Regions from separate parts of the Glutamicibacter sp. GQ173 genome, predicted to be linked through region 2. Evidence: riboswitches for the same ligand, from Rfam matches in the RefSeq annotation. Region 2 holds a riboswitch; each other region holds the start of a gene.
What was found. Region 2 has a riboswitch for thiamine pyrophosphate ahead of thiM (hydroxyethylthiazole kinase). Riboswitches for the same ligand answer to the same signal wherever they lie in the genome.

Region 1 (10,146 bases), on a different contig from region 2:
TTCGGCTCTGATCTGCGTCAGGCAGCTCAAATGCCTCCGCCCAGCTTATCTAAGATTCTGTTCCTTGTCTGAACACTATTCAGAAGAAAGGCCACGGAAGTGGCAAGGGTTCGATAATCTGTAGGTATGAGCTCACTAGTATTCTTGGATCCGGCCTATCCGGCAGGCTACTTGGCCAATATTTCAGCACCCCAGCTTCTGGTCACCGCGCAGGGAGTCACCCGCGGTGACGGTGTCTTCGAATCGATGCTCTACACCAACCAGGCTGTCCGAAAAATCGAGGCCCACTTGGCCCGCCTGGCCACCTCGGCCGAGGTGGCCGATCTGGTCATCCCCGATGCGCGCAGCTGGTACGCGGCGGTGGATACCGCAGTCGCCGACTTTGATGCCACCGGCGGGGCCGAGGAAGCAGTGGTCAAGCTCGTTGCGGCACGCGGCGAGCACGATGAGGATCCGGCCATCTGCTGGGTCACCGTCACCCCGGCCCCGGCACTGGGCAAGGAACAGCGCTCGACCGGTGTCGACGTGTTGCTGCTGGACCGCGGCTACGACTCGAAACTCTCCGAACGCGCGCCGTGGCTGATGATGGGTGCCAAAACCCTGTCCTACTCCGTGAACATGGCGGCCCTGCGCTACGCCCGCAAGCACGGGGCCCACGACGTCATTTTCACCTCGGCCGACGGCATCGTGCTCGAAGCGCCAACCTCTACCGTGTTGGTGGCCCAGCGCGATGGCGAGACTAAGCGCCTGCTGACCCCGATGCTGGAAACAGGCATCCTGCCGGGAACCACGCAGAGCGCCATTTTTGATGCGGCAGCCCAGGATGGCTGGGAACTGGGCTACGGCCCATTGCGTCCCGAGGACCTCTACCAGGCAGACGGCGTCTGGCTGGTTTCTTCCATCCGCCTGCTCACCCCGGTGCGCACCATCGACGCCAAGCCATTGCGCTTGGACGCCGAGCTCCATGAAGAGCTCAGCGCCCTCAGCGAGGCGATCCGCTAGCCCCAGACCAAGTTGTAGGTGCCGGCCAGCACGGCCGCACCTACAGCCACTGTGCCCAGCACGATGCCCGCCAACAGCACCGCGGCATCCTTGCTGGTGAAGGTGGCTGTGCGAATCCAGGTGCGCTGCCCGATGCCGAAGCCCTTGGCTTCCATGGTGACCGCCAGCCGTCCGGCCCGGCGAAGGGCCTGGACCAGCAGGGCCAGGCACTGGCCCAGCTTCGCGCCGATGCGCTGGGCAACGGTGCCGAAGTTGCCCACGCCGCGCGCCCGGCGAGCCAGCCCGAGAGTGGCGAATTCTTCGACCATCAGCCCCAGCAGGCGCATGCCAGCAAGCGCTCCGAGCACAAAACGGTGCGGAACTCGCAACTGCTGCGACAGCGCCCCGCCCAAGTCGCTGGGATTAGTGGTTGCCAGCAGCAAAATGCATGGAAGCGCCAAGGCGAAGGCCCTCAAGCCGGTGGCGATACCGCCATGGACCGAGCCCCCGGTAATGCTGAAGATCCCCAGCTGCGCATACACGGCCCCGCTGTCCTGCCCCACCAAGGCAATGCCCCAAGCGGCCACCGCCCCGGCGATCAGCAGGGGCCAGGCCCGCTTGAAGAATCTTGCCGGGCTCAAGCCCGCCAAGGGGAAGGCCAGGATGGTCGCAGTTACGACCACCAGCGCCGAAACCCAATCCAAGGTGGTAATCAGGGGCAAGGTGGCTGCTGCCACCGCACCCAGCTTGGCCAAGGGATTAATCTTCGCCAGCCAGCTATGGCCCACCGGAGCGTCGAGGACCGGGCCCCTGGCTACCACGGGTTCCTGCTTCGCGACTGCGGTCAGGTGAATCTCCTGGGCCCCTAGAACGCGGGCCAAATGCTCATCGTGAGTCACTGCGATAATCGCGGTGTCCTGCTCCAGTTGCTCCACGAGCAACCCGGCAAGCTCCCGCCACGTCCTGGCATCCTGCCCGAAAGTTGGTTCGTCCAGAATCAACACATCCGGGGCCGCGGCCAAAACCGTGCCCACCGACAGACGGCGCTTCTCCCCTCCCGAAAGAGTAAAGGGATTAGCTTCAGCAAGATGCTGCAAGCCCAAACGCTGCAACAGCGACTCGACCAGGGCATCAACCTGCTGCGGTTCGTACTTCAACTCGTGGCCGCTGCTTGCCTTGGCCCGCAGTGGCGCAAAAGCCAATTCTTCGCGCACGCTCTGGGTGACAAATTGATGTTCGGGTTCCTGGAACACCGAGCCTATCCGGCCGATCAGGGTTCCTGCCCGCCAGCTGAACGGTGATTTCCCCAAGCCATTGGCCAGCGCGTCGGATGCCTGCAGGTCTCCTTGTGCCGGTTCCAGCAAACCGCCCAAGGTCAGCGCCAAGGTGGATTTCCCAGCGCCATTCTCGCCGCGGATAACCGTCGCCGTTCCAGCGCTCACGGCCAGATTCACCGCTTGGGTCCGGGGCGCTTGCCCGCTGCGGGCGCTGACCAGTTCGGCGGCTTCCAGAAGCAGCGCCCCGGGCCGGGGGCTCGCCGGTTGGACCTGTGGCGAATAACCTGGCACCCACACTCCGGCTTCCGAAAGCTCTGCACGCAGGTCTTCATCGTCAATGAGCCGTTGCGGGTCCAAGTCGTGGGCGATGCCGCCGCCTGGTTCAAGGACGATGACGCGATCCATATGTTCTGCCCACGCATCCAGCCGATGTTCTACCACGATCAGCGTGGCGCCACTGAGCTGGGCGGCGTTGAGCGCCGCATCGCGCAATGGCCCGATGCCTTCCGGGTCGACGTTGGCTGTGGGTTCATCGAGCAGCATCAGCCCAGGCTGCATGGCCAGGATTCCGGCCAAGGCCAAGCGCTGCTTTTGTCCGCCGGACAGGTCCTGGGTGCGGTGGTCCATGGGCAGCATGCCCAGCCCCACCGCGTCCAGGGCCTCGGGAATTCTCTGGCGGATGATGGCCGGATCCACTGCCAGGTTTTCGGCGCCAAAGGCCACATCGTCGGCGACCCGGCTTTGCACCACCTGGGTCTCCGGGTCCTGCTGCATCAGCCCCACCGGGTGTTCCCGGGCGAATGCGTCTGACCCGTCGATGAGCAATTGACCGGCGATCTGCTCGGCCCCATCGGCTTCCAGCAGTCCGGCCAGGGCATGGAGCAAGGTTGACTTGCCTGCCCCGGACGGGCCTATCAGCAGCACCTTTTCGCCGGAGTTGATCTGCACGTCAAATGCCGAGATGGCAGGTTGTGAGCGTTCCGGGTGCTGCCAGCAAAAACCCCGGGCAATGATCTCGATGCCTCGCCGAGTTTGTGCCGTGGCACCGGTGTTAGCCACCGAACTCATTTTGCGGCCAGTTTTCCGGATTCAAGGTGGGCGCGGCGGCTGGCCAAAGCGCTCAACGCGCCGGTCTTGGCCAGGCCGCGGGTTGCCAGCCAAGACAGCAGCCCTGCAACAATCAGCCCGGAGACACCGGTAGCGATCACGTGGAACAACTTCAGCGCCGGGGTGTATTCAACGTAGTAGGCCATGATGTAGGCCTCGGAAATACCTGCGAAAAGTCCAGAGAAGAGCCCGGCAAGCAATGCCACGCCCAAATTCCACTTGCGGTAGCGGAACGCGGCAAAGACCAGTTCAGCACCCAGACCCTGGACAAGGCCAGACAGCAGCACGGTCAGGCCATAATGCGAACCGAGCAGCGCTTCGACCACCGCTGCCAGCAGCTCGCAATACAGGGCCGCGCCGGGCTTGCGGATAATCAGCGCGCCAAGCACTGCTGGGAAGAGCCAAACGCCGGTGAGCAGTGCTGCCGCCGGCGGGAAAGCCGCAAAGGCCAGCGAGAACAGCCCATAGCCTGCGCCCCAGGCCCAGAAGATGACGCCCGAGGCGACGGCGATGACCGATGCGGTGACGATGTCTACGACGCGCCATCCAGAACGCTGATTTGCTGCTGATTGATTCATTGGTGGTCCTCCTATATCAAGGAGGGGAGATGTACGGATTCAGGGCACAATGGGCCCGATCCGCATCCGAGATGCTCGACTTCCTTCGCCGGTACTAGCCGGAGCAGGTTCGAGGGTCTGCGATCTATCGCACTCTCAGCGTCTTGCGACTCCAGTTTCGAAGTCTGACGCTCCCCTGTCGGAAAATTACTGCCCACTTACCATACCGCAGGTATGCTGGGCAGAGGAACGATAAGTCACGACGTTGAAGCGAGGGCAAAATGAATACAGTGCAGAAACTTGCCACCACGGGTATTTCCATTGGCGCCGGTTTTGTCGGCAGCAAGCTGGTTGACCAGCTGTGGAAGGGTTTCACCGGAAACAAGGCACCCCGCAAGGGCAGTGAAGAAGCCGCCGAGGCTTCGCTGCGCCAGGCTCTCGGATTTGCGATCTTCTCGGCCATCGTGGCAGCCACCATTCAGGTGCTGGCAGACCGCGGTAGCAACAAGGTAGTCGCACGCTTTAGCAAGTAGCGCACACAGCACGGGCATCCCGCCGTCGGCGGGATGCCCGTGCTGTGTTGTCCTAGTCTTCAGATTTTCCGGTTGCACCCGAGGTTGCATCGAAGGTTCCGGTGGGCGGGGCGCTGCTGGTCTTGTCCACAATCTGCTTGAGCTCATCGGCATAGAGCGAGTCCTTGGCAGCGTGCTTGGTCCGGTAGCCGGAGCGCCCGATCATATGAGCCGAGACCGGTGCGGTCAACAACTGCATCCCCCATGCCAAGAAGAGCACGGGAACCACAGCCCAGCTGCGCAGATGAATCGCCAGCCCGGTAAAGATCAGCAAGAACCCGAGGACCTGGGGCTTGGTTGCCGCGTGCATGCGGGTGAGCATGTCGGGAAAGGTCAGCAGGCCGATACCGGCAATCAGTGACATGAGGCAACCGGCAATCAGCAGTACCGCCACAAGAATATCCACGAACATCTCCATCAGGCATTCCTCTGGTCAGAAACGTAGCGCGAGACGGTGACCGAGCCGATGAAGCCCAACGTGCAAGCGGCAATGACGAAGAGCAGGTAGTCGGTGTGCCGGTTGTAGACCATCTCCAGGCACAGCGCCACAGAGATGATCAGCAGCATCACGTCCAATGCGAGAACGCGGTCGAGAATCGATGGGCCCTTGGCTACGCGGATAACACAGGCAACCGTGGCCAGGCCCAGCATGATGCCGCAAATCCACATCACGATTTCCATCATTTTTTGCCCTTCATTCGCATCAGGTTCGGTCCGCATTCGTGCTTGATCGCATCGAACTCATCCCGGCTGCCGATGGCCATGATCATCCGGCGTTCAATGTCGCGCACGGCTTCACGGGCACGGTCCATATCCTGCCTTGATTCGATATTGATGTAGTGCAAGTACAGCGTTGACGAACTGCGGTCCACGTCAATGACGAAAGATCCCGGGATCAGGGTCAGCACATGGCCAACCGTTGTCACGATCAGATCCGAGTCGGTGCGCAAGGGAACCGCGATGACGCCGCTGCTGGTTTTCTTTCCCCGGAAGATGGCCAGGCGGGCCACTTCGAAGCTGGCCACAAACACCTGGCCGACAAACCAGATGAATAGCTGCAGGCAGTACCAAACGTTCATTCGTCCCGAAAGCACCACCGGAGGCAACGGGAAGAGCGTGACGATGACCAGCGCGATAATCACACCGAAAATCAGGTTCGCTGGCGAGAAATCCTGCCATAGTGCGCACCACACAAAAATCAGCAGGGCCAGCAGCGGCCATTCCTGCTTGAGTGTCGCCCGGTGGCGCACGCCTGAGGTATCCAGCGCATCATCAATACGCTGGTCACGGGGTTTCAAGTTTTTAGTCGGCATCATCCCTCCAATCAGAATGGCAAGATCGCGTTGATGTATGCGTCGCGGGCAATGAGCTCCGCGGCGACCCGTTCACAGAATTCAAAAATCGGCCCGGCAAAAATAGTCAGGGCAATACCAGCTACCACCAGCGACCCGGTGGCATAGCGCATGCCCCAGGGCAGGGACGCAGCTTCCAATTCCCGGGCCAGCTTCAGGCCCAGGCCGGGGTTCTGCGCGCCACCAGCGGCGGTTTCGGCCGCCACCTGGGCTGCTTCATCCACCAGTTCCTGGTTCGGCACCTCGGCATCGGCGGCGCGACGCCAGAAGATGCGGGCCCAGACACGAATGATCGCCAGCAACGTCAACAGGCTGGTCAGCAGGCCGGCGCCCACCACCACCCAGGTCAACGGGTCAGCATCCTGCACGGCTGCATGGAGCAGCCCGAACTTGCCCAGGAAACCGGAGAATGGAGGAATGCCGCCGAGATTGATCGCCGGAATGAAGAAGAGCAGGGACAGGGCCGGGGAAAGCTTGGCCAACGAGCCCAGCTTGGTGACATTCGAGCTTCCTGCACGGCGTTCTATCAGGCCAGCGACCATGAACAGCGAGGTCTGGACGATGATGTGGTGGCCCACGTAGTAGATGGTCGCCGCAATGGCCAGCGGTCCCCCGACAGCCACACCGAAAATCAGGTATCCGATGTGGCTAGTGAGGGTGAAGGAGAGCATGCGCTTGAAGTCCGTCTGCGCCAGCGCGCCAAGAATACCGATCACCATGGTCAGCGCCGCCACCACCAGCAGCCCGGCGTTCACAGCGCCACCCGGGAAAATCAGTGTTTCGGTACGCACGATTGCGTAGACGCCCACCTTGGTCAGCAAACCGGCGAACACCGCGGTCACCGGTGCCGGTGCCGTCGGGTAGGAGTCCGGAAGCCACAGGGACAGCGGGAACACTGCCGCTTTAATGCCGAAGGCAATCAGCAGCAGCACATGCAAGATCAATTGCGGGCCCTGATCCAGTTCGGGCAGCTTCACGGCCAGGTCGGCCATATTCACCGTGCCGGTCGCAGCATAGGTCATGGCGATGGCCATCAGGAAGATCACCGAGGACACCACCGAAACCACCACGTAGGTGGTACCGGCGCGGATGCGTTCGGCAGTTCCGCCCAGGGTCAGCAGCACGTAGCTGGCGGTCAGCAGGATTTCGAACCCGACGTACAGGTTGAACAGGTCGGCGGCCAGGAAGGCGTTGGACACTCCGGCGAGCAGGATCAGGTAGGCCGGATGGAAAACCGACACCGGGCCGGGCTCGTCGCCGTCGGCCAGGCCCTGGCTGGTGGCGAAGAAGAGCACGGCCAGCGAGACCAGGGTGGAAATCAGCAGCATGAAGGAGCTGAAGCCATCGACCATCAGCGCGATGCCAAAGGGCGACTCCCAGCCGCCGATATGGATGGCGTAGCTTTCGCCTCCCCATACCGCGGCCAGCATGCCCGCTTCCAGCACGAGGGTCAAGCAGAGGATGCCGATGGTGATCAGGCGCTGGGCGCGGACCTGCCGCCGGGCCAAGAACGCCGCCCCGGCACCGATAATCGGGAAGACCACGGCCAGGGGTGCTAGATCCAGAAAATTCACTCTTCCCCCTCGCGCACTGGACGGCCCTCTTCATCAACGAACTCGGTCGTATCCTCTGCCACCGGCGAGTCTTCCTCTTCGTCGTATGCGGTCTTCTGCGAGACCTTGATATCTTCGGTGTCATCGGCCAGCTCATCGGCGCTGGTCAACGTCCAGGAGCGGTAGATCATGGCCAGCAGGAAGGCGGTGACCGCGAAGGTGATCACGATGGCCGTGAGGATCAGGGCTTGCGGCAACGGGTCTGAATACTCCTCGGCAGCCAATCCGGATTGGAACAGCGGAGCCACTCCGCGCCGGCCGCCGCTGGTGAGGATCAGCAAGTTGATGCCGTTGCCCAGCAGCATGATGCCCAGCAGCACGCGGGTCAGCGTGCGTTCAAGGACCAGATAGAATCCGGCCGCCAGCAGCACTCCGGTAATCACGAGGAAGGTGATGTTCACACTCATCGTCCAACTCCTGTCCGTGATGCTTCAACAAAATCGTGGCGATCCACCGGGCTGCGTCCTTCGGAGAGCGAATCGATCTCGCTGCCCAGCGAACGCAAGACATCCTGCACCAGGCCCAGCACCACCAGATAGACGCCGATATCGAAGATGGTTGAGGTGACAAACTTGTGGTCGCCGAAGAACCAGAATTCCATGGCATAGGTGGTGAAAATTTCATCGCCCATCAGCAGCGGCACAATCCCGGACAGCCCGGCCAGCGCAATACCGCCGCCGATCAGCATGCCCGGTGCGATCCGCATGGACTCGGAGAGCTCGATACGTCCTCCGGCCAGGTAGCGGATGGTTAATGCCAGCCCTGCGATCAGCCCTCCGGCAAAACCGCCTCCTGGCGTATTGTGCCCGGTGAGCAACGTGTAGACCGAGAGGATCAGCACCGAGTGGAACATCAGGCGGGTGACCACTTCAAAAATGATGGAGCGCCGTTCGGCGACCAGGGTGCTTCCTGCCATCAGCCAGTCCTGGTTGCCGCTGGAGGCGAAACGCCTGGCAATGCGCAGTTCCACCTCCTTGGAGTCCTTGCCGCCCATGGCTTCGGAGCCCGAATCGATACTTCCCGGGGCCACCTCGTGGGCACGCACCCGGCTGCCGAAGCTGCGTCCGGCGAAGATCAGCGACGCCACGCCGGTGGCAGCTGCCGCCAGCACGGTGATTTCCCCGAAGGTGTCCCACACGCGCATATCCACCAGCGCCACATTCACAATGTTCTTGCCGTAGCCCTGGTTGTAGGCCAATTCCGGCCAGGCCAGCGAGATGCTGGCTTCTTGGCGGGCGCCCATCATGGCGATGGCAATGTAAATGACCATCACCGCCAGGGCAATCGCCATCAGGGCGCGGCCCCACTTGATCCGGACCACCCCGCCCCACAAGCGCTTTGGCAGGGCACGCAGGGCGAGCACGAAGGAAACCAGCACGATGGTTTCCACCAGCAGCTGGGTCAGCGCCAGGTCCGGCGCCCCCTGCAGCGCAAAAATTGCCACCATGCCATAGCCGGTAACCGAGACCATCAGCACCGCCATGAAGCGCTTCGGGGCGATGATTGCCACCACGGCGCCGGCGATAATAATCGCGCCGATCAGCAGCTGGGCAGGATGATCGGCAACAATCCAGTTCTCCGGCCATGGCGTGGACACGGTCAGGGCGATGCCCAGCGGAAGCACCAGCACCACGCCCAGGATCACTCCCAGGTAGAAGGACAGCGAACCACGCTGGGTGCGACCGGTAATCCAAATCGCCGCCATGTCCAAGGCGTTCACCGACATGCGGTAGATTTCTTCGGCCGAGACCGTCATCCGGCGCAGTGGTGCCCCGGTATCGGTCCGCCGGCGGATCCAGTAGAAGGCCAGGCCCAAGCTCGCCGACAGCGCGCTCAGCCCGAGGGCCGTGTTAAAACCGGCAAACGGCAGCAGGTGCATCTTGCCTGGTCCGCCCTGGGCCTGAGACCACTGCAGCATCAGCGGTTCCACCAGCTGCGGGTAGACGCCAAGGACGAGTGTCAGCGCCGAAAGCACCAGCAGCGGTGCCAGGAAAATGAGCGTGGGCGCCTTGCAGATCAGCGCAGGAACCGAATGTTTTTTCACCCCGAAAGCCCCAAAGAAGAAACGCAACGAATAGCCCATGGTCAATCCGGCGCCCAGCACCAGACCGATCAGCGCGATCATGCCCCACGGGGTATCAAGGTGCAACGCTGACTCGTAGACTGCTTCCTTGGCGACGAACCCGAAGAGCAGCGGGATTCCGGCCATCGAAGCCGCCGCGATCCCGGCGGTGGCTGTGAGGATTGGCATGGCACGGCGCAGCCCGCTGAGCTTTCGAATATCACGGGTACCGGTGTTGTGGTCGATGATGCCCACGCTGAGGAACAGCGTCGCCTTGAACAGCCCGTGTGCCAAGGTCATGGCCAGCGCGGCGAAGGCGGCTTCCGGGGTGCCGAAGCCGAATATCGCGATGATGAATCCGAGCTGCGAGACGGTGCCGAAGGCCAGAATCAGTTTGAGGTCGTACTGCTTAAGCGCACGGAAGCCGCCGATCAGCATGGTCGCAATGCCGATGCCCACCGTCATCGGCGCCCACAGGTTAGTGTCGGCGAAGCCCGGTGCCAGCCGGGCGATGAGGTAGACGCCGGCCTTCACCATCGCGGCAGCGTGCAGATAGGCGGAGACCGGGGTTGGCGCGGCCATGGCGCCGGGCAGCCAGAAGTGGAAGGGCACCAGCGCCGACTTG
Region 2 (10,146 bases):
TATCCGATTTGGCAGGGGCGGAAATCGGTAATTTTCAGTTTTTGGTGGGATAACAATCACATTTTGGAAGGAGTCCTTACAAGATTTACCCAGAATGCCTTTCGGGCCACCATGCCTCTTGCCTAACCAGCGGGGGATTGCGCAAAAAAGGCCGGCCGGTGCCACGAGCAAAGTCGCAGCACCGGCCTGCCGAAAAAAATTTCTTAAAACTCTCAGGATTCGCTCGGGTTCTCGGCAAGATCATTGCCGCGCAGCTTGGCTACTGCGCGCATCGAGTGGAACACCACCAAGGTGGCGATCGAGCCCAGCGCGATGCCGCCGAGCTGGAACTGGCCGAAGGAGATATCGCTGGTCACGGCAATCGCGATAATCAACCCGGTGCCTGCGGTCATCAAATTGATCGGATTGCCAAAGTCGACTTTCGCCTCGATCCACAAGCGTGCGCCAACAATGCCGATCATGCCGTACAGGACAATGCCCAGGCCGCCGATGACACCCACCGGAATTGTGCCAACCAAAGCGCCGAACTTCGGCAAGAAGGCCAATGCCATCGCCACGATGGCCGCCACCCAGTAGGCGGCGGTGGAGTACACGCGGGACGCGGCCATCACGCCAATGTTCTCGGCGTAGGTGGTGGTGGCCGAACCGCCACCGAGCCCGGCAACGACGCTGGCAGCGCCATCGGCCATCAACGCGCGGCCATTGAACTTCGAGAGGTCCCGCCCGGTCATCACGCCAACGGTGCGCACGTGCCCGATATTCTCGGCAATCAGGACGAACACCGCTGGCAGGAACATCAGCGCGGTATCAAAGTGGAAGGTTGGAGTGGTGAATTGAGGCAGGCCGACCCAGCCGGCAGCCTGGACAGCGCTGAAATCGACTTGGCCCTGGACCAAAGCCAACAGGTAGCCAAGGACCAGGCCCACCAGGATTGACAGGCGACCCAGCAGGCCCTTGAAGGCCACCGTGGCCAGCACCGTGAAGATCACCGTCAAAAAGGTGGTCAGTGGGAAATCGGTCATGGGCGCCAGGGTTGCACTGGCCAGGTTCAGGCCGATCAACGCAACGATCGTGCCCATGACCACCGGAGGCATCAAGGAGTGGATCCATCCGGTGCCGGTCACCTGGACAATCAGCCCCACCGCAAAAAGCAGCGCACCGGTCATCACGATGCCGCCCAGCGCGCCAGCCATGCTGTGCGATTGGGTGGTGGAGATGACCGGAGCGATCATCGCAAAGGACGAGCCGAGGTAGCTGGGAACCTTGTTCTTGGTCATCAGCAAGAAGATGATGGTGGCCAGGCCGGTGAACAGCAAGGTGGTGGTTACCGGGAAACCGGTCAGGGTCGGGACCAGAATGCTGGAGCCGAACATCGCCAAAATGTGCTGGGCGCCAATGGAAATGGTTTGCGGCCAGTGCAGCCGTTCTTCCGGGGCAACAACTTCGCCCGGGGTGATGGTCTTTCCGTTGCCGTGAATGCTCCAGCTCATGCAATCCTCCAGATCGTGGCCCGCGCGTTTCAGGCCGTAGAGAATTCTACTCGGTTCCGCCGTGCCTGATCGAAGAAGGCCACCTCATGTTCGGAGGATCGCACGAAGGCCAGCCGCATCCGCTCGCGCAGATTGCCGTCGGCCCGCTTCCACGCGACGCGCACCATGTCGATGGCGCGCTCGGTGGCCAGATCGAATTCCTCCGATGCATAGGTCACCAGCCACTGCTTGTACGGGTGTTCTGGATGGTTGGCCGAGGCCAGGCGCTTGCCGATGTCCTGGTAGAGCCAATAGCACGGCAGGATTGCAGCGATCAGTTCCGCGTAGCTGCGCTTGGATGCGGCCAGATGGTTCACGTAGTTCAACGTGATGGCGCTGGGATTCGCGGCCCCTTCGGCCAGGTAGCTGCGATGCAACTGCAGTTCGCCTTCCAGGATTTCCCTGGCGGAGCCGGCCCAGAAGCGTTGCGCGTCAAGATCCGGGGCTAATGCGCTGGCTTCGGCCAGCACCTGGGCGTAGCGCTGCAGGTACAGCGCGTCTTGCGCCAAATAGTATTCAAAGTCCGCTGGGTCCAGCGTGCCTTCTGCCAGCTGGGCAATGAACTCCAGGTTGTCGATGGAGCCGCGCAGCTCATGGATCTGCTGCCACCACTGGTCCATTGGATCAGCTTCGCTGAAGAAGTCCGCAAAGTGGTTCACCGGGCCATGCCCGAGGCCGACGTTGAGTTCATCGGCAGCGCCGATGGCGCGGAACAGATAGGCCTTGGCCTGTTCCAGGGCGCTGGCCCAGTCGCCGCCCGATGCGTAGACCGTCGCCAAGGCGCTGGACAGGGTGCATCCGGTGCCGTGGGTGTTCTTGGTGTTGTGGCGCTGGTTGCTGAACTCGGCCAATACTCCCTGGTAGGAGACCAGCGCATCTGGACAGAGGTCCTCGGCCAGATGCCCGCCCTTGGCCAGAACCAGTGCATCATGCTTGGCAGCCAGCCGCTGGGCCTGTTCCAGGACCTGCGGCCAGTCGGCCGCTGCCGGCTCACGCAGCAAGCTTGCCAACTCCAGCAGATTGGGCGTGATCACCGAAGCGCGGTCCAGCAAGGAATCGAGCACCGCCTCATCTTCCAAGAGCCGGTCCCCGCTGGTGGCTACCATGACCGGATCCAGTACCACCGGGGCATCCACGGTATCCAGCCATCCGTTGACGGCGCGGATGATCTCCTCGTTGGCCAGCATGCCAATTTTGATGGCATCGATCTGGACGTCGGCGCTGATCGCATTGAGCTGAGCGAGCACGAACTGGCCATCAATGGCCCGTACCGCGCTGACACCTAGCGTGTTCTGCGCTGTCAGCGCCGTGATCACGCACATGCCGTAGCCGCCGTTGGCGGCAATGGCCTTCAGGTCAGCTTGGATTCCTGCGCCACCGGAGGGGTCGGAGCCGGCGATGGAGAGAATGTTTTTCACTGCGCTGCCGCCCACGCTGCCACAAGCTGGCCGCTGGCAGCTTGCGGGTCGTCGGCATTGCAGATAGCACGGACCACGGCCAAACCGGCTCCGCCGCCAGCGCGGATGGCGCTGGCATCCTGCGCGGTGATCGCCCCGATGGCTACGCAGGGCAGGGAGGTCAGCGAGGCGGCGCGGGCAAAACCGTCCAGCCCAATCGGGGTTGGATGATCCTTTTTGGTTGGAGTGGCACGCACTGCGCCGACACCCAAGTAGTCGATCGCCTCAGCATCGAGGTTGGCCTGCGCCAGCTGGTCATCGGTGGAAGCGCTCAAGCCGATGATGCCTTCGCCCATGATCTGGCGTGCCAGGCTCACCGGGATGTCCTTCTGGCCGATATGGATTCCACTGACCGCTGCCCCGGCCGCACGGGCCGCCAAGAACACGTCGATCCGGTCATTGATCAGCAGTTTCGCCTTGCCGTCGGTCAGGCGGGCCGCGGCGCAGGCCAGTTCGAAGAATTCGCGCGCGGTCTCATCTTTGGCCCGCAGCTGGATCCACTCGATGCCGCCGGCCACCGCCCCTTCAATGACTTCCAGGGTGGTGCGTGGCGTGCAGCTGGCGGTGTTGGCTACTAGGTATGCGCCGATATTATCCATGGTTCAATTCCTCGTACTTCAAATTCTGTAGTTCTTCAGGTTCCGTGGCGGCCAGGGCATCAAGGAAGGCCACGGAAAAACTCCCCGGACCGTTGCTTGCCGCCAGCGCCTTTTCTGCGGCGAGGCCATAGAATCCGTGGGCAGCGATGGCCGCGTCAAAGGGGTCCTCGTGCACCGCGAGCATGCCCGCGTTGAAGGCGCCCAGCGCGCATCCTCCACCAGTGATTCTGGTCAACCCGATCCCGTTGGTATGCACCAGCACGGTGCGCTTCGCGTCGATGATCGCGTCCGCTTCACCGGAGATGGCAACAACGCACCCGTGTTCCTTGGCCAATTCGCGTCCGGCATCCAGGGCTGCCTGCACGGTATCTGCTGCATCAACACCTCGGCCGCTGGAATCCTTGCCCGCCAAGGCCAGGATTTCCGAGGCATTGCCGCGGATCAGGGCCGGACGCTGATGCACAATGCGTCGTGCGAAGTCGGTGCGCACCGAAAGAGCGCCCACGGCCACTGGATCCAATACCCAGGGGGTGCCAGCCGCGCTCGCCGAGAGGACCGCTTCCTCCATGGCAACCATTTGCTCGGTGCTTGGAGTGCCCAGATTCACCAGTACCGCGGAAGCCAAGGCGGCAAACCCTCCGGCCTCGCCGGGCAGGTTGGTCATCGCCGGCGAGGCGCCGGAGGCAAGAAGGACATTGGCGGTGAAGTTGGTGACGACAGTATTCGTCAGGCAAAAAACCAAGGGGGAGCGTTGCCGGTATTTTTGGGCAACGGTAGGCAGAGTCATGCGACATCCCTCCGCTAGCGTGAACTAGATCAGGTTCGACGGGTTTCATCTCAGTCGGCGTCTCCGACACCCCGTGTCACTGATTTAGAGAGTACGCAGAAGGGATGCACAGAACAAATCCTCAAGGTTTGCGTCGTGCCACCAACGCCTTGAGGGTTGCGGCGTCAACATGCTGCGCCGCCGCCAGTTTCCACAGCTGGTCCACCGCGGCCACCAGATCTCCGTGGGTATCAACAGATCCGGGACGTTCGCTCACTACGGTGCCGGCGCGGCGCCTCGAAGAAATCAGCCCTTCGGCTTCCAGCTCCTTATAGGCGCGAGCCACCGTTCCGGCTGCAACCCCCAAGTCCGTGGCCAGTGCGCGAACAGTCGGTAGTCTGGTGCCCGGCGACAACTCGCCAAGGTTGACGAGTGCGGCAATCTGCGAGCGGATCTGCTCATAGGGTGCGGTGGCTGCCTCAAGGTCCACACTGATCTGTGTGCTCATGCGGACGTACTTGTGGAAATGCGAGCTTCCGGACGCTTGACCACTAATAAGGATGGAATGCAGAAGAGCCCGACGCCTATGGCAATCACCGCTGGCTCATCGGATGACGCGAGACCGGGCAAGAGGAGAAATGCACTGCAGAGCACTCGCAGTGCGCGGAACTCCAGGATTTGCCGGTACCAGATCTCCTGGGCGGCTGTGAGATCCCACGGTACCGAGCAGTGGCGGATCCACCAGCGGTATCCGGCTGCAAAAACTAGCAGCCCAGCGATTATTCCTGTGGTGATCCATGGGGGAACTATCAATTCCGTCCCTGGGGACAATGTCTGCGGGGCGTAAAGCATGACGCTGCCACTGATGATGAACAGCGCTGCTGCGGTGTACACCCAAACTGGGAGGTTTCGGGTTTTGGGCTCACGCGATGACCCCAGCTTGGCTCGCTGGTGCGCGTAGAGCGCGAAGCCCGCTGAGATGGCCAGGTAGAGGACGACTGCTGCCGCACCCCAAAGGAGCATGAACTCGTAGCTTTCGGACTTGGCCCTTGCGGCGCCACGTGCTAGTGATGCCTGGTCGAAAAGGTAGCCGCCAGCAATCCCGATAATGTAGGCGGCGGCGATCACCACTGTGTTGGCGATAAAGGACACCGCCAGGGTGTGATCGCGCATCCGGGTAAAAGCGGTGGTATTGCTATTCCTTCCCGCCATTGGTGCCGCAAACTTCGGGGCCCAGATGAATAATATGAAGCCAAGCGCCACGAAGGCAAAAGTGGGAACCGTATTCCACCCGTCGCCCAGGACTGGCTTCGCGTAGGTGATTGCTGCACCGATAATGCCTAAAAGTGAGAAGCCGCAATTTCGCAGCAACCTATTGAGCCACACCGAGCGTAATTCCTGGTTGTGGGTTGCGGAAATCCCGGCCAGGGGCTTGCGCTTGAGAATGATGAGAGTGATTGCCGCCGTTGCGAGCAGTACTGCGAGGATGCAAATCGCAAACATCGGTGCAACTTCAGTGCCTGAACGCCACCTGGAAAGGCCATCCCAATCGGCACCAGGGATGTCTGCATAATCCCCTGTGTCCGAACCTTCACTGTCACCTTTTGAAACAGTGGCTGCGACCTGGGACATCGGCCACAGCATGCAGAAGGCGAAGATCGCCAGCGCGCCAACAAAAGCCCCTAATTTACGCGGAAAAGGCGTGGCCAGGCTGCGCGGTTCCAATGATGCAACGCGAACCGCCTGCAGTTCTTTCGGCCAGGTAAACAGGCCGATGATGTAAACCAAAGCCAGCCAGCCAGCACCACTGAGCACGATGAGCACCCGGACGAGCATCGGCTGCGATTCTCCGGGAGCGGACCAGACTTGGGAGAGGTCCGAAGAGGTCGAGGTGAAGAATGCAATTAGCGCGCACCAGAACGAATGTGATTGCGCCCGCTGTATCGCAGCCGTGGCCCTGCGATGCGCCACGGAACGCAGCCAAAGATAGGTAGCAAAGGCAACCAAGGCTATTGTCAGGGCGCTCGCCGAAATTTGCTCCATGCAATTTAATGTATCAAACGGTTGATACATAATGAATCCTTCGGCGCATTAATCGAGGGAATTTCCGTTCGGTGACGTACGCTCAAATCATGGGTCTGTTTACTTCCACTCCGTTGCCCGAGCCGGTCGGCGATTCCGCTCCTCCGGTGGACGAGCATCCTTCACGAATTGCCACGGTTCTGAACCATTTGCGCCGTTCTGCTGACACCCGAATCACCCACCCGCGCCGCTTCCGGATCCAGCAATTGCGCGCGCTGGAGAAGATGCTCGACGAGCATCTTGACGACTTTGTGCAGGCACTGAATGACGACCTCGGAAAGAGCCCCACCGAAGCCAAATTTGCCGAGGTCGACGTGGTGCGCGCAGAAATCGATTTTGCGCTGAGGCATCTGGCCGAATGGATGGACAGCACCGGCGTTAAGGTGCCGCTGGCGCTCCAGCCGGCCATCGCGAAGATCGAGCCGCGACCCCTGGGCGTGGTCTTGATTATTGGCGCATGGAACTACCCGCTGCAGCTGGTGCTTGCGCCGCTGGTCGCCGCCATTGCCGCCGGCAACGCCGCGGTACTCAAGCCCTCGGAACTCGCCCCGGCCACCTCGGGGGCCCTGGCCAAGTTCCTCCCGCTGTATCTGGACGAGCGGGTCTTCGCGGTCATCGAAGGCGGTGCGGATACCGCCTCCGAATTGCTGGCAGCACGCTGGGACCACATCTTCTACACCGGCGGGGAACGGGTCGCGAAAATCGTCGCGATGGCGGCCGCCCAACACCTGACTCCCACCACTTTGGAACTCGGAGGCAAGTCCCCCGCTGTCGTTGACAACCACTCGCTGGCCACTGCCAAGCGCCTGGCCTACGCAAAGTTCATGAATGCGGGCCAGACCTGCGTCGCACCGGACTACATCCTGTGCATCGGCGATGCCACGCCATTGATTAGCCGGTTGGGGCAGGCCATCTCCGGTTTCTACGGCAAGGAGCCGATAACCCACCCGGACTTTGGCAGGATTGCCAGCCACCAGCATTTTGAGCGCTTGCTGGCCATGATGGAACAGGGCGAGGTGGTGTTCGGCGGTGAGTATGACGAAGCAACCCTGCGCATCGCCCCGACCCTCATGCGCAATGTGGACCTTGGAGGCACCTTGATGAATGAGGAGATCTTCGGTCCGATCCTTCCGGTAATCGAGGTCGAAACCTTCGAAGAAGCGCTGGAGTTCATTGCCCGACGCCCATCACCGCTGGCCGCGTACCTCATGAGTGAGAGCCCGCGGTTGCAGTCGATTTTCTCCGATCGGGTTCGCGCCGGGGCTATCGTGCACAACGCCCCGCTGGCCCAGATGGTCATTCCCACCCTGCCGTTTGGCGGGGTGGGGGCCAGTGGAATGGGCTCGTATCACGGCAAGCATGGCTTTGACCGGCTTTCGCAGATGCGTTCAGAACTCAACAAAACCACGGTGGTGGATACCCTGAGCGCAATTTATCCTCCATATTCGTGGGCCAAGCGAAAGATTATTGATCGCTTACTGTAGCGCGGTTCATAGCTATGAGACTGCTCAGGGTGCTTGGATTGAAAGGTTGGAAATTTCTAGGCATCAGGAGATGTAACGCATGACTGAGCCCGCACCGTCGCAGGACGGCCTGAAGCGTGGCCTCAAAGCTCGCCATATGCAGATGATTGCCATTGGCGGCTCAATTGGTACCGGACTATTCGTCGCGTCCGGCGGCACGATCTCTGAAGCTGGCCCCGGTGGCGCGCTGGTAGCCTATGCCCTGATTGGCATGATGGTGCTGCTGCTGATGCAGTCGCTGGGCGAGATGAGTGCGCGGCTTCCGGTGGCAGGTTCATTCCAGACCTATGCCACCGTTTTCGTTAACCGGCACTTCGGCTTCGCGATTGGCTGGAACTACTGGTTCAACTGGGCAATTACCGTTGCCGCCGAGCTGGTAGCGGCAGGCATCGTGATGTCCTACTGGCTTCCGGATGTTCCCGGCTGGATCTGGGCGGCGATCTTCTTGGTGCTGTTGACCGGACTCAACGCCTTGTCAGCCAAGGCGTTTGGCGAGGGCGAGTACTGGCTGGCGGCAATCAAGGTCATCACTGTCATCGTGTTCCTGATCTGCGGTTTCGCGATGATCTTCGGCATAATCGGCGGCACCTCGCCTGGCTTCAGCAACTGGACCGATGGCGAAGCGCCATTCGTTGGCGGTTGGCTGTCCATCGTCTCGGTCTTCATGATCGCTGGATTCTCTTTCCAGGGCACCGAGCTGGTTGGTGTAGCTGCTGGTGAAGCAGAAAACCCCCAGCGCGATGTTCCGAAAGCCATCAAGACGATCTTCTGGCGCATCATGCTCTTCTACATCGGCGCCATCTTTGTGATTGGCATGTTGATCCCGTATCTGGATCCATCGCTGCTTTCATCCGAGGCATCGGACATTGCTACCTCGCCATTCACCCTGGTCTTCGAGCGTGCGGGCATCGCTTTCGCTGCGGCGTTGATGAACGCAGTGATCCTCTCGGCCATTCTTTCGGCAGGCAACTCGGGCCTGTATGCCTCTGCGCGCATGCTTTACTCCATGGCCAAGGATGGGAAGGCGCCGAAGATTTTTGGACGCCTCAACAAGCGTGGTGTTCCCGTGCCAGCCATGCTCTTGACTGCCTCAGTAGGACTTTTCGGATTCCTGACGGCAATTATCGGTCAGGGCGAGGCGTACACCTGGCTGCTGAACGTGTCGGGCCTTTCCGGGTTCATCGCCTGGGTGGGCATTGCGGTGAGCCATTATCAATTCCGCAAGGCGTACGTGGCCAGCGGCCAGGATCTTGCCGACCTTCCGTACAAGGCGCCGTTGTTCCCGCTGGGCCCAATTCTCGCCTTCGTGATCTTGCTGGTTGTTATCGCCGGCCAGAATTACCAGGCGGTGCTGGACGGCAACCTGCTGCAGATGGCATCAAGCTACGTCGGCCTTCCGATCTTCCTCTTGCTGTGGCTGGGCCACTGGCTGGCTACCCGCAAGCAGCCAGCCGAGGCCATCGACCCATGGACCGCGAAGCTGAACTAGCCAGCTAGGGCAGCATCAACAATCACCCGAGCTTCTGCGAGCACCTGCTGCAGATGCTCGGGTGATTTTGTTGACTCTGCATAAATTTTGTAGATGTCCTCGGTGCCCGAAGGGCGTGCCGCGAACCATGCGTGCTCGCTGGAGACCTTCAGGCCGCCAATGGCGAAACCGGCTGCTTCGGTCACCTTTGCGGTGATCGCATCCCCAGCCAATTCGGTGGCGGAGACCATCGAGGGATCCAACTTGGAGAGCACAGCTTTCTGCTCGCGGTTTGCCGGGGCATCAAAGCGGTCATAGAAACTCGAACCGTGGCGCTCCACCAGCTGCGCGTGCAACTGGCTGGGGCTCTTGCCGGTGACCGCACGCATCTCGCTGGCCAGCAGGGCGAGCATCAGCCCGTCCTTGTCGGTGCTAAATGCCTTGCCGGACAAGTCCAGGAAGCTTGCTCCTGCGGACTCCTCGCCGCAGAAGGCCACCTTACCCGAGGCCAGTGGTTCAACGAAGTACTTGAAGCCCACCGGCACCTCGCGCAGGGTCCGGCCATGGGAGGCCACCACCTTGTCGATGAGCACCGAGGAGACCAGGGTCTTGCCGATCTCGGCATCCGCCGGCCAGTTCCCGCGATGGGTCAGCAGGTAATCGATGGCCACAGCCAGGAAGTGGTTCGGGTTCATCAACCCGGCATCCGGGGTGACAATGCC
Region 3 (10,146 bases), on a different contig from region 2:
GAAGCGATGCCTGCGCCACGGGTTTCGGTCAGGAAGCGGGTACGGAAGCCGATCAGGCCACGTGCAGGAACCATGAATTCCATGCGAACCCAGCCGGTGCCGTGGTTGGCCATGTTGGTCATGCGGCCCTTGCGCGAAGCCATCAACTGGGTGATGGCACCCAGGTACTCTTCGGGCACGTCAATGATCATGTGCTCCATTGGCTCGTGGACCTTGCCGTCAACCATCTTGGTCACTACCTGTGGCTTGCCAACGGTCAGCTCGAAGCCTTCGCGACGCATCTGCTCAACGAGGATAGCCAGTGCCAATTCGCCACGGCCCTGGACTTCCCAAGCGTCCGGACGCTCGGTCGGCAGGATGTTCAGCGAAACGTTACCGATCAGTTCCTTGTCAAGGCGGTCCTTGACCTGGCGTGCGGTGACCTTGGCGCCCTTGACCTTGCCAGCAAGTGGCGAGGTGTTGATACCGATGGTCATCGAAATTGCTGGTGGATCAACGGTGATCAGTGGCAGCGGCTTTGGGTTCTCCAAGTCGGTGAGGGTTTCACCAATCATGATGTCCTCGATACCGGCCACTGCGACAATCTCGCCTGGTCCAGCTTCTTCAGCTGGAACACGCTGCAGACCCTTGGTAGCCAGAAGCTCGGTGATCTTCACCTGCTTCATGGTGCCGTCCTGGCGGGCCCAGTTAACCTGCTGGCCCTTGCGCAGGGTGCCGTTGATCATGCGCAGCAGGGCCAGACGGCCGAGGAATGGCGATGCATCAAGGTTGGTGACGTGTGCCTGCAGAACTTCGCCCTCTTCGTAGGTCGGAGCAGGAACGTGCTTGATGATGGTCTCGAACAGCGGCTCGAGATCTTCGTTGTCTGGCAAGGTGCCATCGGCTGGCTGGTTCATCGAAGCGTAACCGGCCTTGCCCGACGCGAAGACCACAGGGACGTTCAAGATGGCGTCCAGATCCAGGTCTGGAGCTTCATCAGCCAGGTCTGATGCCAGGCCCAGCAACAGGTCCATGGAGTCCGAGATGACGCCATCGATGCGGGAGTCCGGGCGGTCGGTCTTGTTGACCACGATGATGACTGGCAGGTTGGCGCTCAAGGCCTTGCGCAGCACGAAGCGGGTCTGTGGCAGTGGGCCTTCAGAAGCATCAACGAGCAGAACCACGCCGTCCACCATGGACAGGCCGCGCTCGACCTCGCCACCGAAGTCAGCGTGACCCGGGGTGTCGATAACGTTGATGGTCATGTTCTTGCCGTCAGCAGCTGGGCCGTTGTAGAACACGGTGGTGTTCTTGGCAAGAATGGTGATGCCCTTCTCGCGTTCCAGCTCGCCGGAGTCCATCACGCGATCTTCGGTTTCACCATGGCTGTCGAATGCGCCGGTCTGCTGGAGCATTGCGTTGACCAGGGTGGTCTTGCCGTGGTCAACGTGTGCAACGATGGCTACATTGCGAAGTTCGTCGCGACTAATGGTGTTAACTGACATGCGTGAAGGCTCACTTCCGCTCGAGGATTTTGGGTCTAAGGAGTCGGGGCCAAAGTCGACCCAACAAACAAGTTTACGCTGTTCCAGCAAATACTCCGGCGCTCTGTGTCAGAACATACAAGAATTTCACGTAAAGTCGCGGAAAATCATGGGGTGGATTGAGTGGAAATCCAGTAGCGCAGGGTCTTGGACCCGTCGGCTGCTTTCAGGTACGGAACCTGCGAGTCTGGAACTCCCCCGCACTTTTGTATCGTCGCGATGGAACCGAAGTTCGTGCTGTCGCAGGTGACCAGCGCGCTCGACACGCCGGCCTCCTGGACTTCACGCAGGCCAAACTGGCAAAGCGCAGTTGCCAAGCCACGGCGGCGGTGCTCGGAAAGAACTCCGTAGCCGATGTGCCCGCCATTTTGAAGCAAGAAATCGTTAAGCTCGTATCTCACCGAGACACGCCCTACCAATTCACCATCATCGAAAGCGCCGAAGAGCGCCGAACGCACCCAGCCCTGAGGGATATGCTCGCCGCGGCGTCCTGCGCTCATCCGGTAGGTGTAGTCCTCCCACAGCTCATCGGCAGACCAAGTCGGCAAGAATTCGAAATCGTCGTCCAGCATGGCCCGATGGGCGTCGATGGCCTGCTGCTCGTCTTGACTAGCTAGTTCACGGAATTCCAGTGCGGCTGAAAGTGTCATGAAGCCATTATGCCAGTGCACCATTCCTTGCCAGTCCAGCGTCCGGCTAGTAGGCGATTTTCTGCCCCTCGATTTCTGCGAACCACTGCACTGTCCCGCCATCCAGGCTGTAGATCTTGCCGGTTCCCGCCTGTTGCCGCGACATATGGCTGGCGGCCTTTCGGGAGCGGACACCGCTCTTGCAAACCATCACGATGATGCCGGCATCGCGTGGTATTTGCGCATGCTCTCCCGCCAGCAATCGGTCCAACGGCACATGAATGCTGTGGGGAATCGCGGCGATGCCACGCTCCCACGACTCGCGCACATCAACGACGAGCACCTCGTTATCCCGTTGCATTGCAGCCAGCTCATGCACGCTCAGGCTGGCGAAAGGATCTTCAATGGCGCAAGAGACCGGCTGGTACTGGCCCAGCTGGACTACTCGCTCGCGCTGCGGGTCGGCGACAAATTCCAAGGACCGAACACTGGCAGCCAAGGCATCGTAGAGCCAGAGCTTGCCGCTGAGCGTGAGGCCAATACCTGTAATCAGCTTGAGCGCTTCGGTGCTCATTACCGAACCCACCACTCCGCACAGTGCTCCGAAGACACCGCCTTCGGCGCAGCTCGGAACCGAATCAGCATCCGGGATTTCCGGGAAGATATCGCGCAGCATCGGGCCGGTTCGCGGGTCAAAAACCGATACCTGGCCCGAAAACTGGAAGAGCGTGCCCCACACCAGCGGGGTCCCGGTGATTTCGGCAGCGTCGGAGGCGAGGTATCTCGTGGAGAAGTTGTCGCTGCCATCAACGACAAGGTCGTAGGCGGCGAAAAGCTCCAGGGCGTTGTCTTCGCTGAGCCGCTGGTTGAGCGGTTCAATGACAACAGTGCTGTTGTGTTCGGCGGCCAGCCTCTGCACGGAATCGACTTTTGGCCGGCCGACATCGGATTCGCGATGCATGATCTGGCGCTGCAAGTTCGACAGCTCTACCGAGTCATCATCGAGTACGCCGATCCGGCCTACTCCGGCGGCAATCAGATAACTGGCGATGGGACTGCCCAGTCCCCCGGCGCCAATAATCAGGACCTTGGCATTGATGATGCGCCGCTGCCCCTCTTCCCCTACCCCGGGCAGGGTAAGATGCCGTGAATAGCGGGCCAGCTGGCCCGGATCGATCCCTGCGGCAGGTTCGCAGAGCGGTTGGCGCAGCATTAGAATTCACCGACCAAGGTTTGCATCATTCCCTGTGCGGGCGAGGACGCAAGTGCGGTATCGCGTCGTGGAATCCTGCCGGCCAGACGGGCCGCGCGGCCAGCTCGCACAGCGTCCCTCATGGCCGCGGCCATCAGCGGAGCGTTATGCGCGCGGGTCACTGCGCTGGCCAGCAGCACGGCATCGCAGCCTAGTTCCATGGCCAGCGCCGCGTCGGAGGCTGTTCCCACCCCGGCATCCAGGATCACCGGAACATTGGCACGGGAAACAATGGTGGAAATATTGTGCGGGTTCAAAATTCCCAGACCTGAACCGATCGGAGCGCCAGCAGGCATGATGGCTGCCACGCCGGCATCCTGGAGCCGCTGCGCCAGTGCAGGGTCATCATTGGTGTAGGCGAATACCTGGAATCCATCGGCCACAAGCTGCTCGGTTGCCGAGTACAGTTCCAGCGGATCTGGCAGCAAGGTGTGCTCGTCTGCAATCACTTCAAGTTTGATCCAGTCCGTTTCCAGCGCTTCACGGGCCAGCTGCGCGGTCAGTACCGCATCACGGGCGGTGAAACACCCTGCGGTATTAGGCAAAGGAATGACGTTGTTGCGCTGGAGCAGCTCATAGACGTTGCCTGCCCCGGCAGCAGAGAAATGGCGGATGGCAACGGTGGTCAATTCCGTGCCAGAAATGGTGAGCGCGCTATCCAGCGTAGTTAATGAGGTGGCCCCTCCCGTGCCCAGGATAAGCCGCGAGGAAAGGGTGCGTCCGGCGACGACAAAAGGGTCGTTGTTGAGATCCAGCTCGGTGAATTCTTGCGATTCCATGCTTAGCCTCCCTGGGCTGCGGTAACGAGTTCTATGCTGTGCCCGTCTTCAAGCGCTTTGCTGTTCCAGCTGCTGCGGGGAATGACTGCGCCGTTCACGGCCGCGGCCACCCCGAGCTTGCTGCCGTCGACTGCTTTTGAATCTGTGTCGAGTTCCTTGCCGATTTGCGCGCTAATGAAGTCACGCAGGCTGGTACCGGCTTCCAGCTGAACTTGCTGGGAATTAAAAATGATGTTGATCAATGTCATCCGAGTTGCTCCAGTGCGGCGGTTGCGGAAAGTGTTGGAAAACGTTGTGGATCAACGTCATTCAACAGTGGATTTCTTTTGTTGTTTTCGGCGAGATCCGCAGTCAATTCGGATCCCAAGGGGCTGAGCAGCACCCCATGGCGCGAATAGCCGGTGGAGAGCACCAGGCCCGGGTCAATGCGCCCGATCAGCGGGCGGTCATCGGCAGTTGCCGGCCTTGGCCTTGCGATGACTTCGTTCAGTGAACAGTCGATAATTCCCGGGACAAGCCTGCGGGCGTTGTCGAGCAAGTTGTACATGGCGCCCACATTGACTTCCGGGTTCTGGTCTTCCCGAACGCTGGCACCGAGCACGAGGCTGCCGTCCTTGCGCGGAACCAGATACACGTTCTGCCGGTGGACAATGCCTCGAATAATCCTGGACAGCAGGGCGGGGCCCGGCGGGCTTTGAATCCGCAGGATGTCACCGTGCACTGGGCGCAATGGCAGCTTGCCCAGTCCCTTCACCGTGCCCAGCGCGGTGGCGATAATGGTTTGATCGGCTGCGAAAACTTTTCCTGAGGCCGTGCGAACGGCGCAGGTGCCTGATCCTTCGGTGACCAGCTCTTCGGCCTGCTCATGGACCAGGTCATTGTGAAAATGCTGGAGCAGGATGCGCACGACGGAACGGGGATCGATCTGATGGTCTTCAGCGCAGAGCACCGCCCCGGAGATATTGCTGGCCAAGGCTGGTTCCAAGGACCTGGCTTGGCTCGGCAACAGTTTTTCGGCGGACAATCCCAATGAGTTCTGCAGCTCCACTAGATCGTGGAGCGCTTCGCGGTCGGCAGGTTCAGCCGCGACGACCAGGGTTGTGCTTTGCAGGTAGTCAGGGCGCACGCCCGTGGCCGCTTCCAGGCGATCAATGAACTGGGGGTAGCGGGCGCTGGATGCGGACAGCAGCTGGTGCAGGGGGCCTTGGCCCCAGACGGTTTCGGCTGCTGGGGCCAGCATCCCGGCTGCTGCGTAGCTGGCGCCCTGGCCAGGTGCCGGGTCGATGATGGTGGTGGTGTGGCCGCGTGAGCTGAGCTCGAATGCGGTGGCTAGGCCGATGATTCCGGAGCCAACAATGTTGACATGCACAGTGGCACGCTTCCTTCCTACGGCGGCATGACCCGCATCAGGTGTAGCGGTCGGCTCAGTGCCCTCTCAGCCTGGTCGGTCTCAGGCTCCCGCGGAGTATTTGCGATTATAAGCATGAGCCAGCCCTGAAAAGCGAACTGCTGTTGACTTAGTCCCGTCATCTTTTGTGATGTACTTACGGACATGGCGCAACAGGAATATCCCGCAGAATTGCCCGTCGATTCTCAACTGTTCAGAGCGGTTGCCGGTCTGGAACAGCAGCTGCTCACTGCCTCGCTGCGTGGCAACCGAAAATTGCTTGGCGAAATCCTGCATGAGAACTTCTTTGAAATCGGCGCAAGCGGAAGAACGTACGACAGGGACCAAGTCATAGAATTGCTGGCTACTGAAGATCCTTCCGCCGAGCGGTTGCGCGTTAGCGAGCCCTTGGCCATCCGGCTATCAGAAAACCTCATCCAGTTGCGCTGGAAGGCCAGCGGCCGTCGCCCGGCACTTCGCAGCTCATTATGGTTCCGCGAGCAAGGCGAGTGGCAGATGCTGTTTCACCAAGGCACGCTCACAGGCCACGGCGCAAGCAAGCCTGCAGGGCTTGTCAGCGTCCGGGCAACAGGCGTTGCCGAGGAATTTAGCGTGAGGCAGCTCAGCGCGTTGGACGCCGGCTCCGTATACGAGGCGTTCATTTCCCATCCGGATATGCGGCGCCAAGGCGATGCCGATACGCCGGAAAAGGCACGGGCCTACGTGGATGCCCTGTTGAACGGCGAACAAAGCCAATTCCCGTTGGCGATCACTGCCAATGACCGGTTGATCGGGCTTGTTTGCGGGACTCTGGATCATTCAAATGCCAATGCTTGGATTTGGTACTGGATGCATCAGGAGTATCGCGGTCGTTCGCTCACTGCGAGGGCAGTTGCCACACTGGCGAATTATCTTTTTGATGATCTTGATTTCTACCGCTTGGAGCTTGGCCTGCGGGCCAATAATCCCGGTTCACGCAGCGTAGCCGAAAACAATGGTTTTCTGCGTGAAGGAACCGAGCGGGGCAAATTCCTTGTCAACGGTGAACGCATCGACGTCTACACCTACGCCCGGCTAAGAACGGATCCGCCCGGCGCTGTAGCTCCGCTGCCACTTCGCCTGGCTTAGGGCTGGGCCCAGACGCAGAAACGCCGCGAAATCCTCGGTGGATTCCGCGACGCTCCTGATGTCCCCTTAGGTTCTGTTCGGGATGTTTATATGCCTGGCGACGTCGGCGGTGCCGGTGGTGCCGAATCCGGGCCGTTGGAGCTCAGCTTGTCGGTATCGATCTTGTTCAGGGTGCGAGCTGCTGCTTCGCGGCCGCCAAGCCCGAAGGCCAGGGCCGCTGCCAGGGCTGCGCCGATGACAATTGCACCGAAGGCCATGTTGATGATCGAGTCCGCAATGCCCATGTATTTCAGGCCCATTGCAACGAACAGCGCGATGGCCGTGTAGCGGATAATCTTCGAGGCAGTGGTGTCGCCCATGAACTTGCCGATCACGTTAGCGACGACGAAGCCTGCGGCAACGATTGCTGCACCGAAGAGGATCTTGCCACCCAGTTCCAGAATCTCATTGAGGATATTGGTGATTGCCGGGAAGTTCAGCATCTGCGCTGCCATCACGCCGAAGAACAGCACGATAGCAATCTTCACGATGCCGGCGATGATGCCCGATGCACTCTTGCCTTCTGGAACAACGCCCCAGCCGGCAACGACGCGATCAGTGCCTACACCGTGCAGGGTGGACTCCAGCAGCTGTCCAACAAACTTTGCAATCAGGAAGCCAACTGCCAACAGCACCAGTGCCATGATGACCTGTGGGATGGCGGTGAAGACCAGCTGTAGCATTTGCTCAGCAGGCTGCGAAATGGCCGCGATTCCCAGGACCTGCAGTGCAGATATGGCAACAACCAGAAGGATCAGGGCGAAGACGATATTCGCGATGATATCGACGATCTTTGCTTGGGCCTCGCGAGACTGGACTTCATCTACCGGCTCATCGCCTGGAGTCAGCTTGCGGACTAGTCCGCTGAAGTCGACAGTTCCCAGGCCAGTGGTCAACAGCTGACGAACAATGTTTGCGATGACATAGCCAATGAAGAAGATAAAGCCGGCGCCGATGAGGTTCGGGATGAATGCCATGACTCCGCCGAGCAGGCCCTGAACCGGCGTAAGAACTTCAGAGAGTGCAAAGACCTGAAGGATTGCGACGAGGCCAAAAAGCCAAACAATCAGTCCAGCGACCTTGCCAAGAGATTGGCCTATTTGAGCTCCGTCGTTTCCCTGCTTCTGCAGGAATTTCACCCTGGTCACTAGTTTGGCTGCAGCCCAGCGAACTATTCGCGCCACAAGCCACGTAATGATGAGAATGACTAGCGCAATGGCTACCTTTTGTAGCATTGACGCCCAGTCGATGTTGCCTAAGACGTTCTCAGTTTGCATGTCTGCTCCTTCAACGTAGGGACACCTTGACCCTACGATGAAGGACCAGCTCTGACTAGGGCAAAGAGTTGAATTTACAGCCTGATTCATTGGAGTTACACAGCTCCAACTGCGAAAACCGAATCTTCCAAGCAAGGATTCAACTAAAACCGCAGAAAGTGATCTCAAACACTACTGAAACGCAAAAAATTTGAAAGTTCTCAAATCGTCAATTCCGTGAATTTCCTTGGAGTGACTTGTAGTTTCTACTTTCCAGCGCTAGCTCACGAGTAGAAAAGTTGAGCCTTAACTATTTATTCAACTACTTCACTGACGACCGAAGCCCCGAGTTCGACCGTGCGTGAGACAGTGCAGTATTTATCGTGCGACAACTTCACAATTCGCTCGACCATGCTGGCTGCTTTACGGCCCTCTTCGGTATCAGGGAATTTCAAATCGAACTCGAGATGAATGTCGTCCATGCGGCTGGCACCGTCTTCGGAAATCTTGTAGCCGCTGGCGCGCACATCAAATTTCTCTGGTTCGCTGCGACGAGTCGTCGCTACGTCAACATCGATTGACGAGCAGCCGGCAATAGCTGCGAGCATCAGCTCAACCGGTGTTAGCAGTCCATCACCCTGGCCAAATTCAACGCTTGCCCCTGTTGCAAGGCTGGTGGCTGTGTACTTGCTTGATTCGGTGCGCTGAACAATAACTTCACGAATTTCTCGGCTGTTTTCACTCATGAAACTATCGTGCCACGTTATCCACTCGCGAGAAGTCGTAACGCCATAAAAGCCGCGGTGAAGACTCATTAACAACAATTGGCACCTGCCGGAACCCGCAGTTTTGGAAAAACTCAATGGCAAGTGTCCGTTGCGCGTCCAAATGAACGCCAGCTTCAGGGCTGTGTTCGATGATGTGGCTCAGGAGCAATCTGCCCACTCCATGGTGGCGATCAGCATGCCGCACCCATAGAATTTCAATTTCCGAATCATTCCAAGCGGCGAAACCCAGAATCTGATCTCCTTGTTGGGCAATTCCCACGTGCAAAGTTTGCGAATATATGGATTCTAGAGCCGTGGCTACAGCATCGAGGTCATATGCCGAGAGGAAATCTAGCCGGCATTCAACAGAGCCTTTCCAGACATCTAACAAGTCCGGAACTTCATCGATGCTCGTCCATTCGCGAAGGACAATCGAGTCTTCCATAAGCTGATTCCTGCTTTCGAACAACTAACCACCATGCTTGAAGGAAATCTAATCCCAGATCAGACTTTACTCAACAACTATTTTCAAGAATCAATCGGATTAGTAGTGGTAGACATCGGTAATCCAGGCTGCTACTTCGACAAAGGCAAACGCTGGACTCGTTCTGCCCAAGCCCGAATTTCGTGCGCCACTAACGCCGGTTGCTCAATATGCACGTTGTGCCCAGCCGATTCAATAATCTTTAAATGCAAGTCCGGGTAGCGCATTGTTAATCGTTGAGGATCTTCGAATCCGGTGACATGATCATCCCTGCCGCAGACGATTGAGACTGGATTGGAGAGTTGATTCTCGCGATGAAGCGGCAGTGGTTCAAGGAAATAGCGCTTGGCAAGTTTGGCCATGGCCCTTAAATCAGCCGACAAAATTCCGGGCAGAACCCATTTCGAGAATTCTTCCCATGCATCCCGAGTTTGGATGACGGCAACATCGGCGAATAGCTCAGCGTCTCTCTTGCTCAGGGACAGAAACAATTCTTGATCGTGGATTGCCACAGCACGTTCTGGAAGCGTCCGCTGCTGGCTATCCGGGTATACCGCCGGAGCAATGAGGAACATCCCTTGCACAGCATCACCGAATCTGTCAGCGATCTCTTGGCATAGGAGCCCGCCCATTGAATTGCCCAATAGAGCGAACGGCCCATCGCCGATGATGGAACGAATTTCGCTCTCCAGCCAATCCGCCAGCTCAGGAAGTCCTCCAGCATTGTAAAGTGGATCGCATTCCCCGAAGCCAGGCAAGTCGATGTAGTGGCGTTCGAAGGTCCCGCTTTCGGCGAGCGCCCCGTCCAGCGGCAACAGGATCCGGTGATCGACACCATTACCGTGAATCATGAATAGCGGTAAACCACTGCCGTGGATCTTGTGCATCGGGTGTCGCTCATT

Region 1: linked by a shared signal. The riboswitch ahead of AC6CHO_RS03310 (ECF transporter S component) and the one ahead of thiM (hydroxyethylthiazole kinase) in region 2 are both predicted to bind thiamine pyrophosphate.
Region 3: linked by a shared signal. The riboswitch ahead of thiO (glycine oxidase ThiO) and the one ahead of thiM (hydroxyethylthiazole kinase) in region 2 are both predicted to bind thiamine pyrophosphate.

The regions. Positions count from the first base shown of each region.
Region 1 covers NZ_JCAXDT010000001.1:696,631-706,776, forward strand. Annotated here, with positions in the region: gene AC6CHO_RS03300 (aminodeoxychorismate lyase) at 127-1,002, shown strand; gene AC6CHO_RS03305 (ATP-binding cassette domain-containing protein) at 999-3,326, opposite strand; gene AC6CHO_RS03310 (ECF transporter S component) at 3,323-3,943, opposite strand; TPP riboswitch at 4,007-4,130, opposite strand; gene AC6CHO_RS03315 (DUF4235 domain-containing protein) at 4,204-4,455, shown strand; gene mnhG (monovalent cation/H(+) antiporter subunit G) at 4,508-4,912, opposite strand; gene AC6CHO_RS03325 (MrpF/PhaF family protein) at 4,912-5,178, opposite strand; gene AC6CHO_RS03330 (Na+/H+ antiporter subunit E) at 5,175-5,807, opposite strand; gene AC6CHO_RS03335 (Na+/H+ antiporter subunit D) at 5,819-7,420, opposite strand; gene AC6CHO_RS03340 (Na(+)/H(+) antiporter subunit C) at 7,417-7,866, opposite strand; gene AC6CHO_RS03345 (Na+/H+ antiporter subunit A) at 7,863-10,146, opposite strand, start outside.
Region 2 covers NZ_JCAXDT010000003.1:1,325-11,470, reverse strand. Annotated here, with positions in the region: gene AC6CHO_RS06030 (uracil-xanthine permease family protein) at 213-1,490, opposite strand; gene thiD (bifunctional hydroxymethylpyrimidine kinase/phosphomethylpyrimidine kinase) at 1,520-2,947, opposite strand; gene thiE (thiamine phosphate synthase) at 2,944-3,585, opposite strand; gene thiM (hydroxyethylthiazole kinase) at 3,578-4,372, opposite strand; TPP riboswitch at 4,362-4,456, opposite strand; gene AC6CHO_RS06010 (GntR family transcriptional regulator) at 4,494-4,859, opposite strand; gene AC6CHO_RS06005 (hypothetical protein) at 4,856-6,394, opposite strand; gene AC6CHO_RS06000 (aldehyde dehydrogenase family protein) at 6,484-7,917, shown strand; gene AC6CHO_RS05995 (amino acid permease) at 7,997-9,445, shown strand; gene pgm (phosphoglucomutase (alpha-D-glucose-1,6-bisphosphate-dependent)) at 9,442-10,146, opposite strand, start outside.
Region 3 covers NZ_JCAXDT010000001.1:323,655-333,800, forward strand. Annotated here, with positions in the region: gene typA (translational GTPase TypA) at 1-1,484, opposite strand, end outside; gene AC6CHO_RS01460 (GNAT family N-acetyltransferase) at 1,631-2,173, opposite strand; gene AC6CHO_RS01465 (ThiF family adenylyltransferase) at 2,220-3,365, opposite strand; gene AC6CHO_RS01470 (thiazole synthase) at 3,365-4,183, opposite strand; gene thiS (sulfur carrier protein ThiS) at 4,186-4,431, opposite strand; gene thiO (glycine oxidase ThiO) at 4,428-5,552, opposite strand; TPP riboswitch at 5,550-5,655, opposite strand; gene AC6CHO_RS01485 (GNAT family N-acetyltransferase) at 5,736-6,698, shown strand; gene AC6CHO_RS01490 (mechanosensitive ion channel) at 6,785-8,014, opposite strand; gene AC6CHO_RS01495 (OsmC family protein) at 8,308-8,739, opposite strand; gene AC6CHO_RS01500 (GNAT family N-acetyltransferase) at 8,744-9,205, opposite strand; gene AC6CHO_RS01505 (alpha/beta fold hydrolase) at 9,337-10,131, opposite strand.